DNA from 3 places in the Serratia bockelmannii genome. Region 3 is predicted to be linked to each of the others. Evidence: riboswitches for the same ligand, from Rfam matches in the RefSeq annotation. Region 3 holds a riboswitch; each other region holds the start of a gene.

Region 1 (4,660 bases), 2.1 Mb from region 3:
GAAACTTGTTGCCGCAGCCCCTACAGGTGCTCGCGATATTGCTTATCGGTCATCTCTTTGATGTCCCATTGCGTCAGGTGTGCCAACATCGCCAGCCGCGCCTGTTCGGGCACCACGCTCAGCCAGTCGGCGCGTTGACGGCGCACCGCGCTGAAATAGCGCTGATAGAACTGTTTGGATAAGAAAGCTTTCATGATTACGCCCTCCCCTTTCATTGATGAAAATTATCGGCGTAATATAGGGAAAGAAAAATTGACGAGTTGAGGCGGGAGCGTTCCTCTTTTATGTCCACGTCCAGATTGCAGCAACAGTTCATCCGCCTGTGGCAGCGCTGCCACGGTGAAACCACCGACACCACCCTGCAGGATCTGGCGGAGGTGCTCAGCTGCTCGCGGCGCCACGTGCGCTCCCTGCTGAGCGCCATGCAGCGGGAAGGCTGGCTCACCTGGCAGGCGGAGTCGGGGCGCGGCAAGCGTTCACGGTTAACCTTCCACTACACCGGCCTGGCGCTGCAGCAACAGCGGGCCGAGGAGCTGTTGGAACAGGATCGCATCGATCAGTTGGTGCAGCTGGTGGGCGACAAAAACGTGGTGCGCCAAATGCTGCTGTCGCAGCTGGGGCGCAGCTTCCGCCAGGGTAAACACATCCTGCGGGTGCTCTACTACCGGCAGTTGTACAACCTGCTGCCCGGCTCGGCGCTGCGGCGTTCGGAAACCCATTTGGCGCGCCAGATCTTCAACGGCCTGACGCGCATAAATGAGGAAAACGGGGAACTGGAGTCCGATCTGTCCCACCATTGGCAGCCGCTGACGCCCTTGCACTGGCGGTTTTACCTGCGCCCGGCGATCCATTTTCATCACGGCCGCGAGCTGGAGATGGCAGACGTCATCACTTCCCTCTCGCGTCTGACCTCGCAACCGCTGTTCTCACATATCGAAAGCGTCACCTCGCCGACGCCGTTCGTTATCGACGTGCATCTGCGCAGCCCCGACCACTGGCTACCCTGGCTGCTGGGCAGCGTGCAGGCCATGATCCTGCCGCGCGAATGGCGCGAACTGCCGGACTTCGCCCGCCATCCGGTCGGCACCGGCCCCTACCGCGTGGTGCGCAATCTTCCCAGCCAGATGAAGATCCACGCCTTCGACGACTATTTCGGCTACCGGGCGCTGATCGACGAGGTGAACATCTGGGTGCTGCCGGAGTTCTCCGAAGAGCTGGTGCACTCCGGCGTGCAGCTGCAGGGCGATGAAACCGGCAAAAACGAACTGGAAAGCCGACTGGAAGAGGGCTGTTATTTCTTGCTGTTCGATCAGCGTTCCACGTTGGCCGCCGACCCCGCCATTCGCAGCTGGCTGTGCGAATTGATCAACCCCATTTCATTGCTGAGCCACGCCGGGCCGCTCTACCAGCGCTATTGGTCGCCGGCATACGGCCTGCTGCCGCGCTGGCACCACAACCGCACGCTGGCGCAGCAACCCAAACCGGCGGGGCTGACTGAACTGACGATGACCCACTTCAATGAGCATTCGGAGTTTCACGCCATTCGCCAGGCGATCGAACCGCTGTTGGCGCAGCACGGCATCCGCCTGATCGTACAAAGCGTGGATTACGCCACCTGGCACCAGGGCGACGCGCGCAGCGATCTGTGGCTCGGCAGCGCCAACTTCTATCTGCCGCTGGAGTTTTCGCTGTTCGCCACGCTGTACGAACTGCCGCTGATGCAGCACTGCATGAACGAGGATCTGGCGCAGGACGCGGAGTTATGGCGCGCCAACCGCTTGCCGCTGGCGGAGTTTTGCCAGCGGCTAGTCAGCAACCACCAGCTACATCCGCTGTTCCACCACTGGCTGCAGCTGCACGGCCAGCGCAGCATGCGCGGCGTGCGAATGAACACCCTCGGCTGGTTCGACTTCAAATCCGCCTGGTTTGCCCCGCCGGAGGCATAAGCGCCTTTCGCCCGGGTCGGTTAATCTTTACAATAGCGCCGTCTCAACGGGGTGCGGTGAGTCGGGCCGTGTGCATAAGCCCGATTTTCCGCTGAGAGCACACCCGTCGAACCTGATCCGGTCAATACCGGCGGAGGGATTTGAGCCCAGCGAACCGGCGACGCCGCCTCGCCCCCTCAGATACCCTTGCCCCCTTATTTTTCAGGAGTGCAACGTGGTCAAAAAATATCTGCCCTGCTTATTGCTGCTATGCGCCGCGCCGGTGTTCGCCAAGCCGACGCTGACGGTTTACACCTACGATTCCTTTGCCGCCGACTGGGGCCCTGGCCCGGCGGTAAAAAAAGCCTTCGAAGCCGAGTGCGACTGTGAGCTGAAGTTCGTGGCGCTGGAAGACGGCGTCTCACTGCTCAACCGCCTGCGCATGGAAGGCAAGAACAGCGCCGCCGACGTGGTGCTGGGGCTGGACAACAACCTGTTGCAGGCGGCGCAGCAAACCGGCCTGTTCGCGCCGAGCGGCGTCGACACCGCCAAACTGACGGTGCCGGGCGGCTGGCAGGATACGACCTTCGTGCCTTACGACTACGGGTACTTCGCCTTCGTCTACAACAAAGAAAAACTGAAGAATCCACCGAAGAGCCTGCAGGAGCTGATCAGCAGCGATCGCGACTGGAAGGTGATTTACGAAGATCCGCGCACCAGCACGCCGGGCCTCGGCCTGCTGCTGTGGATGCAAAAAGTGTATGCCGACAAGGCGCCGGCCGCCTGGCAGCAATTGGCGAAGAAGACCGTCACCGTCACCAAAGGTTGGAGCGAGGCCTACGGCCTGTTCCTAAAAGGCGAAGGCGATCTGGTGCTCAGCTACACCACTTCTCCCGCCTATCACCTGATCGCAGAGAAAAAAGACCTTTACGCCGCCGCCACGTTCAGCGAAGGCCACTACCTGCAGGTGGAAGTGGCGGGCAAGCTGAAGGCCGCCAAACAGCCTGAGCTGGCCGAGCGTTTCATGCGGTTCATGGTGACGCCGGCGTTCCAGAACACCATCCCGACCGGCAACTGGATGTATCCGGTGATCAACACCCCGCTGCCCGTCGGCTTTGAGCAGATGAACGTGCCGCAGACCGCGCTGCAATACAGCGCCGAAGAGGTGGCCACACAACGCGGCGGTTGGATCCGGGCATGGCAAACCGCCGTCAGCCGCTGATCCCCCGCTGGCTCTGGCCGGGGCTGCTGGCCGCCGGCGTGATCCTGCTGGTCGCCGCACTGGCGATGGGCTCGCTGTGGCGCCATGCGCCGGACAGCGACTGGCGCGGCCTGTGGCAGGACAGCTACTTGTGGCACGTGGTGCGCTTCACCTTCTGGCAGGCGCTGCTGTCAGCGCTGATTTCGGTGCTGCCCGCCGTTCTGCTGGCGCGTGCGCTCTATCGCCGCCGTTTCCCCGGCCGGCAGCTGTTGCTGCGGCTGTGCGCCATGACGCTGGTGCTGCCGGTGCTGGTGGCGGTGTTCGGCCTGCTCAGCGTCTATGGGCGCCAGGGCTGGCTGGCGACGCTGTGCGGCTGGCTGGGCGTCGAATATGGCTTCTCGCCCTACGGGCTGCAGGGCATTCTGCTGGCGCACCTGTTCTTTAACCTGCCACTGGCCGCCCGCCTGTTGCTGCAGGCGCTGGAGAACATTCCGGTGGAGCAACGCCAACTGGCCGCCCAACTGGGTATGAGCGGCTGGCAGCAGTTCCGCTTCGTCGAATGGCCGGCGCTGCGCCGCCAGATCCTGCCGAGCGGCGCGTTGATCTTCATGCTGTGTTTCGCCAGCTTCGCCACCGTGCTGTCGCTGGGCGGCGGACCGCAGGCCACCACCATCGAACTGGCGATCTACCAGGCGCTGAGTTACGACTACGATCTGGGCCGCGCCGCCATGCTGGCGCTGATCCAGTTAAGCTGTTGTCTGGGGCTGGTTTTGATCAGCCAGCGCCTGAGCCAGGTGCTGCAGGTGGGCCATACCCACGCCCAGCGCTGGCGCAACCCGGAAGACAGCCGGTGGCGGCGCATCAGCGATTTTCTGCTGATCGCCGCCGCGCTGCTGCTGCTGCTGCCGCCCCTGCTGGCGGTGATCGCCGACGGCGCCAATCAGGCCGTCGTCAGCGTGCTGCGCCAGCCGGTGCTGTGGCAGGCGCTGTTCACGTCGCTGCGCATCGCCCTCGGCGCCGGGCTATTGTGCGTGGCGCTCACGATGATGCTGCTGTGGAGCAGCCGCGAGCTGAAGCTGCGACAGCAACTGCGCGGCGGCCAGGCGCTGGAGCTGAGCGGCATGGTGATCCTGGCGATGCCGGGCATCGTGCTGGCCACTGGCTTCTTCCTGCTGCTGAGCGATACGATCGGGCTGCCGCAGTCGCCCTATGCGCTGGTGATCCTCACCAATGCGCTGATGGCGGTGCCCTATGCGCTGAAGGTGTTGGAGAACCCGATGCGCGACCTCGCCGAACGTTACAACCCGCTGTGCCTGTCGCTGGATATCCGCGGTTGGCAGCGGCTGCGGCTGATCGAACTACGCGCCCTGCGCCGCCCGCTGGCGCAGGCGCTGGCCTTCGCCTGCGTGCTGTCGATCGGCGATTTCGGCGTGGTCGCCTTGTTTGGCAATGAGCATTTCCGTACCCTGCCTTTTTACCTGTATCAGCAGATTGGCGCCTACCGCAGCAACGACGGGGCGGTGACCGCGCTGCT
Region 2 (4,660 bases), 1.6 Mb from region 3:
GCTCCCTTAATAATCTGCCGGCCATTGTACATTATTCTGCCCGGCACAGCGCCACGGTGTCCTCAATCAACCGGCGCGCCACGGTGCCGGGCGGCGGTAACAGTGGCAGTTGGTCGTAGCGATACCAGCCGGCGTTGAGCAGCTCCTTGGGGTCGTGTCGAAGGTCACCCTGATGGTAATCGGCCATAAAGGCCATCATCAGCGAGTGCGGGAACGGCCAGGGTTGTGAGGTGACGTAACGCAGGTTCTTGATTTCGATATTGCTCTCTTCCATCACTTCGCGCGCTACCGCCTGTTCCAGCGTTTCGCCCACCTCGACGAAGCCGGCCAGCACCGTGTGGATGCCGCCGCGATGGCGCACGTGTTGCGCCAGCAGGATCTGATCGTCGCGCCGAATGGCGACGATCACGCAGGGCGCAATCTGCGGGTAGTACCGCTCTTTGCAGTGGCCGCACAGGCAGGCGCTTTCGGAGCGGCTGAGGTGCATCTCATGGCCGCAGTAGCCGCAATAGCGATGAGAGCGGTAGAAATCCGCCAACTGAACGCCGCGCCCGGCAAGCTGGAACAGACCGCGATCCTGATCCAACAGCTGACGCACCGATCCCATCTCCCGCGGCATCGCCTGGCGCACCAGCCAAACCGGCGCGCCCTCCCATTCACCGATGGTGCGCGCCATGTGGCCCTGCAGCCCGAGGGCGGCGGCCGTCCCCGACGGCAATTCACCGTTCGGTAACCAAAGTTTGCTTTCATGGCTGACAATCCACCAGCCGTTTTCATTGCCCGTTAATGCAAGTTCCATATCGTTGTTGCACAACCTCAGCTTCACTGGCACTCTACAAATCGGCTTTGTTACATTTTAATAACTTACCGGTTACTTTTGTTACTTACACGGAGTCAAACATGCTCAACCGTTTGGAAAGGCTGACTCAGCGCGTTGGCGGTAGTAATGAATTAGTTGATCAATGGCTTCAGGCCCGCAAACAGTTGCTGGTCGCCTACTGCACGCTGGTAGGCCTCAAACCGAATAAAGAAAAGCATACGCCGCTGAATGAAAAAGCGCTGGAGAACTTTTGCCACAACCTGGTGGATTACCTCTCCGCAGGGCATTTTCATATCTATGACAGAATTATCAAACAAGTGGAAGGCGCAGCCAGTCCGAAAATGTCGCTGGCGGTGAACATCTATCCCAAGCTGTGGGCCAATACTGAACAGATCATGGCGTTCCACGATCGCTATACCGAAGTGGATATCGATCAGGAGGTTTGTCTGGAATTCCACCAGGCCTTGTCGGATATCGGCGAAACGCTGGCGGCGCGCTTTGCGCTGGAAGATAAGCTGATCCAGTTGGAAGCAGAAGCCGCGCAGCAACCGCTGCCGGACCAGACGCTGGATCCGGCGCGTTAAAATTTTATAGTTTTTTTTCTTATCCCTCCTATACTGGGGGGCATCTTGTCGGAGTGCCTAGCGCCTGATTTGTTCATCGAATCAGCCAGGCTGAGACCGTTAATTCGGGATCCGCGGAACCTGATCGGGTTAATACCCGCGAAGGGAACAAGAGTAATCTATCGCCACAGGCACGGCCTCCCCCTTGCGGGCGCCCTGCCTTATCGGCCACCATCATTACTCCCTCCGAGCTCCAGACAAGCAACTTTCCCAACCCAACACACTGGTAGGAACTTGCTATGTCTAACATTAATCCACCGCGCGCCCGTAAAGCGCAACGCGAAGCCGCCCAGCAGTTTATCGACACGCTGCAAGGCATGGCTTTCCCAAACTCACGCCGCATCTACCTGCAGGGCTCGCGCCGCGATATCCAGGTGCCGATGCGCGAAATTGAGCTCAGTCCGACCCTGGTCGGCGGCAGCAAAGATAGCCCGCAGTATGAACAGAACGAGGCGATCCCGGTATATGACACCGCGGGCCCCTACGGCGATCCGCAGGCCGAGCTCGATGTGCACGCCGGCCTGGCCAAGCTGCGCGCCGGCTGGATCGACGCGCGCGGCGATACTGCGACCCTGAACGGCGCCAGTTCCGGCTTCACCCAACAGCGGCTGGCGGACGAGGGGCTGGATCACCTGCGCTTCGAACATCTGCCGCTGCCGCGCAAGGCGTTGCCGGGCAAGTGCGTGACCCAGCTGCACTATGCCCGCGCCGGCATCGTCACCCCGGAGATGGAGTTCATCGCCATCCGTGAAAACATGGGGCGCGAACGCATTCGCGGCGAGGTGCTGCGCCACCAGCATCCGGGCCAGGGCTGGGGCGCCAACCTGCCGGACAACATCACGCCGGAGTTCGTGCGCCAGGAAGTGGCCGCCGGCCGCGCCATCATTCCTGCCAACATCAATCACCCGGAGGCGGAGCCGATGATCATCGGCCGCAATTTCCTGGTGAAGGTGAACGCCAATATCGGCAACTCGGCGGTCACGTCGTCGATCGAAGAAGAGGTGGAGAAGCTGGTGTGGGCCACCCGCTGGGGCGCAGACACCGTGATGGATCTCTCCACCGGCCGCTATATTCACGAAACCCGCGAGTGGATCCTGCGCAACAGCCCGGTTCCCATCGGCACCGTGCCTATCTACCAGGCGCTGGAGAAGGTCAACGGCGTGGCGGAAAACCTCACCTGGGCGATGTTCCGCGATACGCTGCTGGAACAGGCGGAACAAGGGGTCGATTACTTCACCATCCACGCCGGCGTGCTGCTGCGCTATGTGCCGATGACCGCCAAACGCCTGACCGGCATCGTGTCGCGCGGTGGCTCGATCATGGCCAAATGGTGCCTGTCGCACCATCAGGAAAACTTCCTCTATCAGCACTTCCGTGAAATCTGCGAGATCTGCGCCGCCTACGACGTTTCGCTGTCGCTCGGCGACGGCCTGCGCCCCGGCTCGATTCAGGACGCCAACGACGAAGCCCAGTTCGCCGAGCTGCATACGCTGGGCGAGCTGACCAAAATCGCCTGGGAATACGACGTGCAGGTGATGATCGAAGGCCCGGGCCATGTGCCGATGCAGATGATCCGCCGCAATATGACCGAAGAGCTGGAACACTGCCACGAAGCGCCGTTCTACACCCTCGGCCCGCTGACCACCGATATCGCCCCGGGCTATGACCATTTCACCTCCGGCATCGGCGCGGCGATGATCGGCTGGTTCGGCTGCGCCATGCTGTGTTACGTCACGCCGAAAGAGCACCTCGGCCTGCCGAACAAAGAAGACGTCAAACAGGGCCTGATCACCTACAAGATCGCCGCCCACGCCGCCGATCTGGCCAAGGGCCATCCGGGCGCGCAGATCCGCGATAACGCCATGTCCAAGGCGCGTTTCGAATTTCGCTGGGAAGATCAGTTCAATCTGGCGCTCGATCCGGCCACCGCGCGCGCCTATCACGACGAAACCCTGCCGCAGGAATCCGGCAAGGTCGCCCACTTCTGCTCAATGTGCGGGCCGAAATTCTGCTCGATGAAGATTTCGCAGGAGGTGCGCGACTACGCCGCCGCCCAGGAGGCCGCCAAGCCGATCGAAGTGCAGCTGACCGGCATGGAGAAAATGTCCGCCGAATTCCGTGCCCGCGGCAGCGAGCTGTATCACAGCGCCGGCACCCTGCAAGAGGAGACAAACAATGACTGATATCACGACCCCCTTCCCGGCAACGCCCCACAAGCTGGGACTCTACCCGGTCGTCAACAGCGTGGAATGGATCGCTCGCCTGCTGGAAGCCGGCGTTACCACGATCCAGCTGCGCATCAAGGATTTGCCTGACGAGCAGGTCGAAGAGGATATCGCCGCCGCCATCGCGCTGGGCCAGCGTTATCAGGCACGGCTGTTCATCAACGACTACTGGCGGCTGGCGATCAAGCATGGCGCCTACGGCGTGCATCTGGGCCAGGAAGATCTCGATACCACCGATCTGGCTGCCATTCACCGCGCCGGGTTGCGGCTCGGCGTGTCCACCCATGACGACGCCGAACTGGCGCGCGCGCTGGCGGTGAAACCGTCCTACATCGCGCTGGGGCACATCTTCCCCACCCAAACCAAAGACATGCCTTCGGCGCCGCAGGGGCTGACGGAGTTGAAACGCCACATCGCCGGCCTGGCGGATTACCCGACGGTGGCGATCGGCGGGATCAGTATCGATCGCGTACCGGCAGTGCTGGCGTGCGGCGTCGGCAGCGTGGCGGTGGTCAGCGCCATCACCCAGGCGCCGGATTGGCGCGCGGCGACGGCCGAGCTGCTGCGGCTGATCGAAGGCGAGGGGTCGAGCGATGCTTAACGATCAGGAATTCCTGCGCTACAGCCGCCAGCTGCTGCTGGAGGACGTCGGCCCGGAAGGCCAGGAGAAACTCAAGCGCGCCACGGTGTTGATCGTCGGTTTGGGCGGGCTCGGTTCCCCGGCTTCGTTGTACCTGGCCGCCGCCGGCGTCGGCACGCTGCTGCTGGCCGACGACGACCAGCTGCACGTTACCAACCTGCAGCGGCAAATCCTCTACCGCAGCGCCGATACCGCCACCGGTAAGGCGGCGCTGGCGCAACGCCACCTGCAGGCGCTGAACCCGTTGGTGGAATCCATCCCGCTGGCGCAACGGCTACAGGGGCAAGCGCTGCGCGACGCGGTCGCCCGCGCCGATCTGGTGCTGGACTGCTGCGACAATATGGCGACCCGT
Region 3 (4,660 bases):
GGGCGATGCCCTGGCGATGGCGCTGATGCGCCAGCGCGGTTTCAACGCGGAAGACTTCGCCCGCTCGCACCCGGGCGGCAGTCTGGGCGCGCGCCTGCTGAACCGCGTGCATCACCTGATGCGCACCGGCGATCGCCTGCCGCGCGTGAGCGAAAGCGCCAACGTGATGGAAGCGATGCTGGAACTGAGCCGCACCGGGCTCGGGTTGGTGGCGGTCTGCGACGCGCAGCAGCGGGTGGTGGGCGTATTTACCGACGGCGACCTGCGCCGCTGGCTGGTGAAGGGCAACAGCCTGCAGGATCCGCTCAGCCCGGCGATCACCCGCCCCGGCTATCGGCTGCCGGAGCAGTGGCGCGCCGGCGAGGCGCTGGAAGCGCTGCACGAACAGCACATCAGCGCGGCCCCGGTGGTCGATATGGACGGCGTGCTGGTGGGGGCGCTCAACCTGCACGATCTGCATCAGGCCGGCATCGGCTGATCAACGCCGGGGGCGCCATCACCGGCGCCCCCGGTCAGATTATTTCCAGTCGGGATTGTTCTCGAACTGCTGCTTCAGCAGCGCCTTCATGTCGTCATCCGGCTTGCCGAGCCACTGGTACTTGGCATACTTCTTCGGATGATCGACGGCTTCCGGCCGATCTTCCACCGCGACCCGCACGCCCCAGGCCTGAGATTTATCCGCGCTGAACGCCACGATCAAAAAGTTGTTGCCGCAGTCGTGCGGCTTGCACAGGTTGCCGACCAGATACTCTTTGCCCTTCCAGCTCAGGTTCTGCGCCGGCGTAGAGGTGCCGACGCCCTTGCGCGCCCAGCCCGGCATCCGCGCCTGGCCTTTCACCATGTTTTGCCAGCTGGCCTGATACCCCGGCTGCTGAATTAAATCCGACGTGGTGACGATCTGCTGGGCAAAGCTGCCCGCGCTGAAGCTGAGCAGTGCGCCGAAGAGGGCGCAACGCAGCGCCTGGTGTCCCGTCATAGTCCTTCTCCCTAGGTTAAATCAGGTTTCGCCCGTCAAACCGGGCCTGAACTAGTCAGACCACGGTTGCGGCAAAAAGTTGACTCACCACCAGGCGTGAAAATGATGCACCGGCCCGATGCCGTGCCCCACTTCCAGGGTGTCCGCCTGTTGCAGCGCGTGTTGCAGGTAGTCCTTGGCGGCGGCCACCGTGGCCGCCCAGTCGGCATGGCGCGGGCGCAGCGCCGCCAGCGCGGCCGAGAGCGTGCAACCGGTGCCGTGGGTGTGGCGGGTGGCGACGCGCGGCGCGGTAAAGCGCTGCTCGCCTTCTGCGGTAAACAGCCAGTCCGGGCTCTCACTTTCGCTCAGGTGGCCGCCCTTCATCAGCACCGCTCGGCAGCCCATCGCCAGCAGCGCCCGTCCCTGCTCACGCATCTGCGCTTCATCTTCCGCCGGCGCGCACGCCAGCAGCGCCGCCGCTTCTGGCAGGTTCGGCGTAATGATCGACACCAGCGGCAACAGCTCGCGCCGAATAGACGCTACCGCCTCCGGCGCCAGCAACGGATCGCCGCTTTTCGCCAGCATCACGGTGTCCAGCACCACGAATTCCGGCCGGTAATGGCGCAGCCGTTCGGCCACCGCCTGCACGATGTCAGCGTTGGCCAGCATGCCGATCTTGACGCTGTCGATGCGCACGTCGCTGAATACCGAGTCCAGCTGCGCGGCGACGAACGCCGGATCGATGTAATACACCGACTGCACGCCGCGGGTATTCTGCGCCACCAGCGCGGTGATCACCGAGGTGCCGTAAGCGCCGAGCGCCGAGAAAGCTTTCAAATCGGCCTGAATGCCGGCGCCGCCGCTGGGATCGGTGCCGGCGATGGTCAGCGCGTTAATGCGTTTCATCACAGATCCTCCCCGCGCAGTTGATACAGCGCGTCGAGGAACGCCGGCGTAAAGCTGCCCGGCCCGGCGGCCTGCCTGGCCGCGAGGCCGCCGCAGTGGGACATCACTCGGCAGGCGGTCGCCACGTTATCCAGGCGATCGCCCGGCAGGGCGCAAAACGCCGCCGCCACCGCCGACAGCGCGCAGCCGGTGCCCACCACCCGCGTCATCAGCGGGGAACCGCCTTCGATCGCCCAATCGCGCTGGCCGTCGGTGACGTAATCCACCGCGCCGGTGACCGCCACCACCGCGCCGCTGCGCCGCGCCAGCTCACGCGCGGCGGGCAATGCCGCCAAGGAATCGTCGCCGCTGTCCACGCCGCGGCCGCTGGCCAGCAACCCACTGAGCGCCATGATTTCCGAAGCGTTGCCGCGTATCGCCGCCGGTTTCTCGTCCAGCAGCTGTTTGGCGAAGGCGGTGCGGTAGGAGAGCGCACCGACCGCCACCGGATCCAGCGTCCAGGGCTTGCCGGCCCGATTGGCGGCGGCCACCGCCGCCCGCATCGATTCGGCACGCAGCGCGTTGAGGGTGCCGACGTTGATCAGCAGGCCGTCGGCCAGCGCGCTGAACTGCGCCGCCTCTTGCGGCTCCACCACCATCGCCGGGGAAGCGCCGAGCGCCAGCAACACGTTGGCGGTCAGCGATTGCACCACTTCGTTAGTCAGGCAGTGGATCAGCGGAGGGCGCTGTTGGAATTGGGTCAGACAGGCCGCGGCGCGCGCGCCGGGTAGTGCATCAGGTCGAGCGATCATATTCCTCCCAACCGGCGTTCAAGAAGGCGGCGCCGGCTGGGCGGCCGTGACTTCCCTACGCTGGCATTATCCAGATCAGGTAATACGGGTATTTCTCAGCCTTCACGTAGAAGGGCACCCCGAGTCATGAAAATCAATAGGTTGTGATCAACGTTGCGTTAATCCCTGCAGGGGATCATGCCAGCGGCGGCGCGGACAAACAAGCGAATAAATTGACTCGCGCCTAAGCGATGTTTCCCTCTTTTCCCGCCAGATACAGGCTCAGCACGCCGGGCAGCTCCGCCAGCGTGAACGCCACGCTCTGCGGCGCCGTCTTGAAGATATGGTGCAGCGTACCGGCCACCAGGCTTTGCAACAGCCGGGTTTGCTGCAGGATCTCCGCTTCGGCGGTCTCGGGGCGGCGCAGCTGCAACACGCTGGCGATCAGCGTCAGGAAGCTGGACTTTTCATCCGGCAGGTTCATTTCCCGCATCACCGGCAGGTAGTCGGCATGCTCACGCAGGTACTGCGCATAGGGTGAAAACAGCCGCTGGATCACCGCTTCAGCGGAGAGGCGCCGCCACTCATCGTCACTGGCCAACGCCATGTCGCGCACCAGCGCCTCAATCGACTCGGTATGCCGATCTGCCAGCGCCTTGATCACCGCGTGGCGATCGGGAAAAAAGTGATACATCGAACCGATGGAGGTTTTGGCGTGCTTGGCGAGCCGCTGCATGCTGAGCGCCGCCAGGCCGTCCTGCGCCACGATCGCCGCCGCCGAATCCAGAATGGTTTGTACGCGTTGCCGCCCTCTTTCCTGCTGTGGCTCTCGCCCGGTGATGTTTTCGTCGATTTGCATATTCGTTTCTGCCCGCTGTCATCAACGCATTATACCCATTTGCCGCTACGAAGGCAGGGCGACACAAAAAACTAGATTAACCCCTCTAGTTTAGAGTAGAGTATTTATTCTAGTTTACCCTGACGCAAGCGTGGGGAAGACAAACAGTGACCTCACTCACTGAAAAAGAGTCATTTCATTCGGCCCGTCGCCCAAGCCAATCGTCAGAGAATGCCCTATGCCCGACAAAAAACTGCTCATCACCTGCCTGACCGCGCTGTTGCTCACCGGGTGCTCGCCGGCACCGTCGATAGTGGTGTTCGGCGCTTCGTTCCCCGACTGGCTGTTTTGCCTGTGCGGCGGCGTGGCGGGTATGGTGGCGATCCACCTGCTGCTGCGCACCCCGGAAAAACGCGCCTGGCTGGCGCCGCAGCTGCTGACGTATCCGGCGCTGACCGCGCTGATCGCCATGCTGATCTGGTTACTGGTTTTCCCCCACTGAGACTGACGCCATGACCCAACCACACACCCCAAACCGGCGCAGACTGCTGGTGCTTACCATCCTGGCGTTGACATTCATCGTGGCCGCCGTCGTCGTCTGGCGGGTGGAAAACGCCCCCAGTACCGACGATGCCTACGCCTATGCCGACACCATCGACGTGGTGCCGGAGGTGAACGGTCGCATCGTCGAGATGCCGATCCGCGACAACCAGGAAGTGCGGCAAGGCGATCTGCTGTTCCGCATCGATCCGCGCCCTTACCAGGACGCGCTGGCGGCCAGCGAAGCGCGCCTGATCACGCTGAATGAACAGATCAAGCTGACGCAGCGTTCGGTCAACGCACAGCAGTACAACGCCGAATCGATGAACGCCATCATCAAACGCTCACAGGCGCTGGTGGCGCAGGCGACCGACACCCTTAACCGCCGGCAAAAGCTGCTCGGCAAGAACTACGTTTCGGCGGAAGAAGTGGAAACCGCCCGCACCTCCCAGCGCTCGGCGCAGGCGGAATTGCAGGCCGCATTGCTGCAGGCGAAACAGGCGGAAGCCGCCGTCAGCGGCGTCGAAGCCCTGGTCGCACAGCGCGCCGAAGTGCAGGCCGACATCGCCATCGCCAACCTGAACCTGGAGTTCACCGAGGTGAGAGCGCCGTTCGACGGCCGCATCGCCTCCCTGAAAACCACCGTCGGCC

Evidence for each region. A riboswitch is a leader RNA that binds a small molecule or an ion and turns the genes downstream of it on or off. The one in region 3 is predicted to bind thiamine pyrophosphate.
Region 1: it holds a riboswitch for thiamine pyrophosphate, as region 3 does, so the genes downstream of both, thiB (thiamine ABC transporter substrate binding subunit) here and thiM (hydroxyethylthiazole kinase) in region 3, are expected to answer to the same signal.
Region 2: it holds a riboswitch for thiamine pyrophosphate, as region 3 does, so the genes downstream of both, thiC (phosphomethylpyrimidine synthase ThiC) here and thiM (hydroxyethylthiazole kinase) in region 3, are expected to answer to the same signal.

The regions. Positions count from the first base shown of each region.
Region 1 covers NZ_CP196512.1:768,265-772,924, reverse strand. The annotation lists gene sgrT (glucose uptake inhibitor SgrT) at 21-194, opposite strand; gene sgrR (HTH-type transcriptional regulator SgrR) at 285-1,946, shown strand; TPP riboswitch at 1,984-2,103, shown strand; gene thiB (thiamine ABC transporter substrate binding subunit) at 2,161-3,147, shown strand; gene thiP (thiamine/thiamine pyrophosphate ABC transporter permease ThiP) at 3,123-4,660, shown strand, end outside.
Region 2 covers NZ_CP196512.1:314,237-318,896, reverse strand. The annotation lists gene nudC (NAD(+) diphosphatase) at 32-799, opposite strand; gene ACSJLU_RS01485 (Rsd/AlgQ family anti-sigma factor) at 901-1,404, shown strand; TPP riboswitch at 1,444-1,568, shown strand; gene thiC (phosphomethylpyrimidine synthase ThiC) at 1,683-3,626, shown strand; gene thiE (thiamine phosphate synthase) at 3,619-4,269, shown strand; gene ACSJLU_RS01470 (HesA/MoeB/ThiF family protein) at 4,262-4,660, shown strand, end outside.
Region 3 covers NZ_CP196512.1:3,887,632-3,892,291, forward strand. The annotation lists gene gutQ (arabinose-5-phosphate isomerase GutQ) at 1-478, shown strand, start outside; gene ACSJLU_RS18550 (inhibitor of vertebrate lysozyme family protein) at 518-976, opposite strand; gene thiD (bifunctional hydroxymethylpyrimidine kinase/phosphomethylpyrimidine kinase) at 1,061-1,861, opposite strand; gene thiM (hydroxyethylthiazole kinase) at 1,861-2,652, opposite strand; TPP riboswitch at 2,688-2,784, opposite strand; gene ACSJLU_RS18565 (TetR/AcrR family transcriptional regulator) at 2,876-3,490, opposite strand; gene ACSJLU_RS18570 (YtcA family lipoprotein) at 3,708-3,971, shown strand; gene mdtN (multidrug transporter subunit MdtN) at 3,982-4,660, shown strand, end outside.